3 regions of the Vibrio sp. YT-19(2023) genome follow, and region 1 is predicted to be linked to each of the others. Evidence: predicted binding sites of a transcription regulator. Region 1 holds the regulator's gene; each other region holds the start of a gene.
What was found. The regulator PurR, encoded in region 1, represses purine synthesis genes. The targets are predictions, from matches to a motif close to TNANGNAAACGTTTNCNTNA.
Positions count from the first base shown of each region.

Region 2: R7E78_RS05120 (inosine/guanosine kinase) is a predicted target of PurR. The motif match lies at 1,149-1,168, and genes of this name have one in related genera.
Region 3: purT (formate-dependent phosphoribosylglycinamide formyltransferase) is a predicted target of PurR. The motif match lies at 1,369-1,388, and genes of this name have one in related genera.

Region 1 covers NZ_JAWOQN010000004.1:95,255-97,461, forward strand. The annotation lists gene R7E78_RS04600 (TfoX/Sxy family DNA transformation protein) at 1-352, opposite strand, end outside; cyclic di-GMP riboswitch class I at 469-558, opposite strand; gene purR (HTH-type transcriptional repressor PurR) at 846-1,850, opposite strand.
Region 2 covers NZ_JAWOQN010000004.1:207,766-209,972, forward strand. The annotation lists gene mnmA (tRNA 2-thiouridine(34) synthase MnmA) at 1-669, opposite strand, end outside; gene R7E78_RS05115 (hypothetical protein) at 858-1,127, shown strand; gene R7E78_RS05120 (inosine/guanosine kinase) at 1,245-2,207, shown strand, end outside.
Region 3 covers NZ_JAWOQN010000020.1:36,679-38,885, forward strand. The annotation lists gene R7E78_RS15575 (thiopurine S-methyltransferase) at 1-55, shown strand, start outside; gene purT (formate-dependent phosphoribosylglycinamide formyltransferase) at 128-1,303, opposite strand; gene cdd (cytidine deaminase) at 1,447-2,207, opposite strand, start outside.

The DNA of each region.
Region 1 (2,207 bases):
AACGGTTAGGCTTTGTACTTGCTTGCTGTTCTTTCTCAAGCTTTGCCTTTTTCAATGATTGATTCGCTACTTCGATTAAGCGTTCGCTTGATTCCCATAAATCGCTGGAAATAGCGTAGTACTTTGTAACGACTGGAAAGCCACGTTTTTTATAAACGTAAGGCTTTAGCCCTTGTTTCTCGAAGTCAGATGAAGTTTTTTGGTCTGCTCTGATATGAAGCTGATTGTTTACCACTAGTGCAAACATTGTTTCATCAGCGAATAGTCCGAAGCCACCAAACATTGAGCGCGACTTGATATTACCAAGTGCCTCAAATAGCTTCATAGAGTCTTTGAGTATCGGTTTATCCATGTTTTGTTATCTCGGTGTAATTAATATTACGCCACCAAAAGTCAGGTCCGAGAGAGTAGCAAACATGCGTAAAAACAATGTCATTACAGAGTAAAGTCATTGCTTACACACTTGCCATCGGTAACCCCGCTACCTTCCATATCGTAATATGGTTCAGGCCGGAGGCTTTGCGTCCCACTCTTTCGAATGGTTTGCCCTGTGCGTGACACAATGAGCATACTTCTTATATTGAATTAACATCACGGTTTAGCGTTAAAAGTGTGATTTCGGTTCAATAAAAATGATAGATTGAATGCTCTATTTTGCATATGGAAAGGTGCAAATTGGCCTTTGAAAAGGAGTTCTTAATATATATTACATTTATATAAAACAGGGAGTTAACGTTAGTCAATTGTTATTAGAGTGGTGTGAAGTATTAGAGAATGCTTAATTTTTCCAAAAAAATAAGCGCCCCTGTAGAGCGCTTATTTAACACGGTTAAATACAGTGAAATTTAGTTCATTTTTTTCACAGTATTTCGAATTACAAGCTCAGGTTGCATTTCGAAAATTCGTTTTTCGTGTTCTTTATCTTTGATACGCTCAAGTAGAATTTCGAATGCATTTTTACCAACACGACGTTTAGGTTGGTGGATAGTCGTTAGCGGTGGAGAGAAGTATTCTGCAAGCTCGATGTTGTCGTAGCCGATCACTGAAATATCTTCAGGAATTTTGATCCCGTTTTGTTGCAAGCGGCTCATTAGGCCGAGAGCCATTGTGTCGTTAAAACAGAATACCGCCGTCGGGCGCTTGTCCATTGCGGTAATTTTATCTGCAACTAATACGGCCGTATCACATTCAAAGTTACCTTCAAGGATCCAGTCTTCATTTACAGCTAGGTTCGCTTCGCTCATTGCGCGACGGAAACCTGCAATGCGCTCTTGGCAAGCAAGCTTTTCAAAATGACCGCTTAGACAAGCGATATCCGTATGACCATTGTCAATCAGATGTTTGGTTGCAATGTAGCCACCTTCTTCTGAGTTATCCATGATCTTGTCTGCTTGTGAGCTCTCTGGGCCCCAATCCATGACCACTTTAGGAATGTCCGCATGACGGTCAAGCATCTCTTTTAGTTCTTCGGTTAAGTCAGAACACATCACTAGGATGCCATCAACGCGCTTTTCAGCCAGCATACGAATGTAATCGCGTTGTTTTTCGTAAATCCCGCCTGTGTTACATAAAATCAGAGTATAGCCTTGGCGGTAACAGTAGCTCTCAACGCCATCAATCACTTCTGAGAAAAATAGGTTAGTTGATTGAGTTACTAACATGCCAATCGTACGAGTTGAGTTGCATTTTAGGCTGCGTGCAACGGCACTTGGCGCGTAATTCAGCTCGTCAACGGCTTTCATTACTTTTTCTTGCGTTGCTTCTGCAACGAAACGCGTTTTATTGATAACGTGCGAAACTGTCGTAGTGGAAACGCCGGCTAAGCGAGCAACGTCTTTTATCGTGGCCATAAATGGTGTCCTGTATCGAGCTACTGAAATATGTCGTATTGGATGTACCTGATGCTCTAATGGTTTCACACCTAGCAATATAAAATTGGCGCTAAGTGTCTCGGCAGCGGTTGATCCAAGTGCGACAAAAGGGTACGTAGCAGCATCGGTCGATGAATTTTATCTTTTTTCTATCTGATGAGAAATTGCCATCAACCTGTTAAGAAAACACAAAAACCGCTATATTTCAGCGGTTTACATATAAATCATATTTAATCGTTTGCGCTCACATTTTAGCCCTATGTGGACTGACTAGCAATGTTTTCAGCAAGAGATTTGTGTATTTGAAGTCACATTTTGACTGCTAAATAACCAAGC
Region 2 (2,207 bases), 110 kb from region 1:
GTTGCCTGGTTGAGCTGGAAGGTAGCGACCTAGGAATTCAGTAAACTTGCGTTCGCCGATGAAACAAATACCCGTAGAGTCTTTCTTCTTCGCCGTGATTAGATCTTGCTCTTCCGCGATGCGGCGTACTTCTGGCTTCTCTAGGTCACCAACAGGGAATAGGCTACGTGCGATTTGCTCGTTGCTTAATGTGTACAGGAAGTAGCTTTGATCTTTGTTGCCATCTAGACCACGTAACATTTGTGGTTTTTCACCGTTTTCTGGGAAAGAGCGACGCACATAGTGGCCCATTGCAATGTAATCAGCATCAAGTACTTCATCAGCGAATTCTAGGAATGCTTTGAACTTGATTTCTTTGTTACAAAGAATGTCAGGGTTCGGAGTACGGCCCGCTTTGTATTCAGCAAGGAAGTACTCAAATACGTTATCCCAGTATTCGGCAGCAAAGTTGATAGTGTGTAGGTGGATGCCTAGCTTGTCACATACTGCCTGAGCGTCAGCAAGATCTTCTGCCGCTGTACAATATTCTTCGTTGTCATCTTCTTCCCAGTTCTTCATGAAAAGGCCTTCTACTTGGTAGCCTTGCTGCTTTAGAAGATACGCGGAAACAGATGAATCAACGCCGCCGGACATACCGACGATGACTTTCTTTTGGCTGTTATCAGACATTACTAAACACCACTTAAATAAACGGGATGCAGATTCTATCAGAATCCACAGACCGGTGACAGATCCGAGATCGAAATCACAATTCGTTTCGCTGGATTTTTCTTCAACAAAGATTCGAACGAGTAATTTCGCAAGTATAGAAGAGGTATATATGGCATAGTTGGCCAAAATCCAAGAGGAAACATCAAATGACAGAAGAAAACCAATTTATGCAAGAAAGTGAGTTGATTGAAATTGTTGAAAATCAGCTCGAAGATGGTAACCCGCTTAAAGTAAAAGAAACCCTTATGCGTTTAATGATGACTGGCACACCACGTGAAGATGCGGTTGCGATGATGGCATGTGCGATGTCAATTGAGGTTTTTGATGTAATGAAGAATGAGGGTGAGTTCAACCTAAAGCGTTATAGCGAGCACCTTGAGCAACTACCAGATCTCAGCTTTATGGAAGGTGAATAAGCCACCTAAAAGAAAAAAGCTGTCAGCAAACGTTTGCTATAATTGCTTTTATTGCCGCTTTATTATTAGCGGTATAGAATCCGTTCTCCTTTTCATCCCCTTACTCAGACTGACAATATGAAATTTCCTGGACAACGCAAATCGAAGCACTATTTTCCTGTTCATGCTCGTGACCCGCTGGTGAGCCAAGCACAAGAAAGCAAGAAGATGACGCGCACTCACATCATTGGTATTGACCAAACTTTGGTTGATATTGAAGCTAAAGTTACAACGGATGTGATTGAAAAGTACGGTCTGAGTAAAGGTCACTCTTTGGTTATTGATGACGAAAGAGCAGAAGAGTTGTACCAGCAACTTAAAGAAGAGAACTTAATTACCAATGAGTATGCGGGTGGCACAATTGGTAACACGCTACACAACTACTCTGTGCTAGCAGATGATCGCTCTACGCTGCTTGGAGTGATGAGCCAGGATATCAAAATTGGCAGCTATGGCTACCGTTACCTTTGTAATACATCAAGCCGCATGGACTTGAACTATCTACAAGGTGTTGATGGCGCTATCGGTCGTTGTTTCGCTCTTATTACAGAAGATGGTGAACGTACTTTTGCGATCAGTGAAGGGCAAATGAACCAACTGCATCCTGATAGCATTCCAGAAAAAATCTTTAAAAATGCATCGGCGCTTGTACTAACGTCATATTTAGTACGTTGTAAAGAAGGCGACCCAATGCCTGAAGCAACAATGAAAGCGATTGAGTACGCGAAAAAGAATGATGTACCTGTTGTTCTGACTCTTGGGACGAAGTTCGTTATTCAAGATGACCCGAAATATTGGCAAGAATTCATTCGAGATAACGTTTCAGTCGTTGCGATGAATGAAGATGAAGCAGAAGCTCTGACGGGTGAGTCAGACCCACTTGCTGCATCTGATAAAACACTGGAGTGGGCAGATCTAGTATTGTGCACCGCGGGGCCTGTAGGCCTATTTATGGCGGGTTATACGGAAGATAGCGCGAAGCGCGAAACTTCTTTGCCATTACTTCCAGGGTCAATTGCTGAATTTAATCGTTATGAATTC
Region 3 (2,207 bases), on a different contig from region 1:
GAAAAAAGGCTTAAGTCGCTTCTCTGAAGAAGTGTACTTAATCCAGAGTGAATAGGCTCTCTTCGGTTTGGAACACGAAATAGCGCAGCAATTTGAGCTGCGCTATTTTTGTATGAGTGGTTCGTATTTAATAAATGATATTCACTTTTGAAGCACTTTCAACAGCATCTTGAACGGCTTCTTCGGTGGTTTTTCGTCGCGTAAGGACAACACCTAAACGGCGGCGACCATCGATTTCTGGCTTACCGAATAGACGAACTTGTGTTTGAGGTTGAGCTAAAGCTTTGCTTAGGTTTTCAAAGCGAATGTTTGTGGAAGTCCCTTGTCCAAGAATAACAGCAGACGCAGATGGGCCATATTGCACAATATTATTAATTGGCATTCCGGTAAACGCGCGCACGTGGAGAGCAAACTCAGACATTTCCTGCGAAATCATTGTAACCATACCCGTATCGTGAGGGCGAGGAGAGACCTCATTGAAAATGACTTTATCGCCTTTGACAAACAGCTCTACACCAAAGATGCCGTAGCCACCGAGCGCGTTTACCACTTTCTCAGCCGTGTATTCAGCTGCTTTTACTGCGTTTTCTGACATAGCTTGCGGTTGCCATGATTCGCGGTAGTCGCCATCTTCCTGACGATGACCAATTGGAGCACAGAAATGCACACCGTCAACGGCTCTGATGGTCAATAAAGTGATTTCGTAATCGAAGTCGATAAAACCTTCCACGATAACGCGACCTGCACCCGTACGCCCGCCTTCCTGAGCGTAATCCCATGCTTTTGTAACGTCGTCTTCGGTCTTGATAACACTTTGCCCTTTACCTGAAGAGCTCATCACAGGCTTCACCACGCACGGAATACCCACATGCTCAACCGCGGCTTTGAAGTCTTCAAAATTATCTGCAAAACGATAAGGTGAAGTCGTCAATTCCAGTTCTTCTGCTGCCAAACGTCGGATACCTTCACGATTCATTGTTAGCCTGGTTGCCTTAGCGGTTGGAACAACATTCAGTCCTTTTTCTTCAAGCTCTACCAGTTTGCCGGTTGCGATGGCTTCAATTTCTGGTACGACGTAAGTAGGTTGTTCCTTCGTAATAACTTCTTCTAAGGCGTTCCCATCTAACATGTCGATAACATAACTACGGTGAGCAACTTGCATCGCTGGAGCATTGGCATAGCGATCACAAGCAATCACTTCTAAACCAAGTCTCTGGCATTCAAGGGCGACTTCTTTACCGAGTTCGCCAGAGCCTAAAAGTAATACACGGGTAGCATTTGCGCTAGTTGCAGTGCCAAACATAGTGTTCCCTTACAAAATAGAGTGATGAGACAGAAATTGCAGGAGATCATACTGAAGTTTTATGACAAAGCAAACGTTTGCTTTTGGTTTTTAGGTAATAAAAAAGCTCTACATGTTGTAGAGCTTTTTGTTGAATTTGTCGTTTATACGTTGACAAAACTAAGCGGAATATCTGGATTCAACGCTTCCAACGTTGATTGCGTATCGGCTAAGTGACTGATCTTACCTTCAGAGTTTTCTACCAATGCAGCGGCTTTGATGCTGTCAAAGGTTTCACCCGCAAGTAAAACTTGGATTAGCGCAACTTGTAGCGGTGGCAAGCTAGGATTAAACGCTGCATTTTCTGCATAAGCACCTTGGAATACACGGCCGCTAGTCATCTCTAATGCTAAACCACTCAAGTTGTTGGTGTATGGAGAGTGGCTCATGTTCATCGCTTCAACTGCACTTTGGATGAGTGCGTCTTCATCATCACATGAGAATTGGTGTTTAACTTCTGCCATTAAGCCGGACTCGATACCGAGATCGTTTGGTCCAAAGGCTTCAGGCAGGTATTCATGAAGTGACTTTTCTTCACGTTCTGGGAGCTGGATTTTAAGCTCGTTTGCGGTAGATAACTCATTCATGAACTGGCGGCAGTGACCACATGGGCTGAAGTTGATAGTGATATCCTTAACACCACGTTCTCCTTTCATCCAAGCATGGCTAATCGCAGACTGCTCTGCGTGAACCGTTTGACCCAACTGTACACCAAAGAATTCCATGTTGGCACCGAAGTAAAGGCGACCTGAAAGACCACGAACGATAGCGCCGACATAAAAGTCAGAAAGGGGAGCATAGGAGTACGCTGCGGCAAAAGGAAGTAGCGCAACACGAAGCTCTTTGTCTGATAGACCGGTAGCTG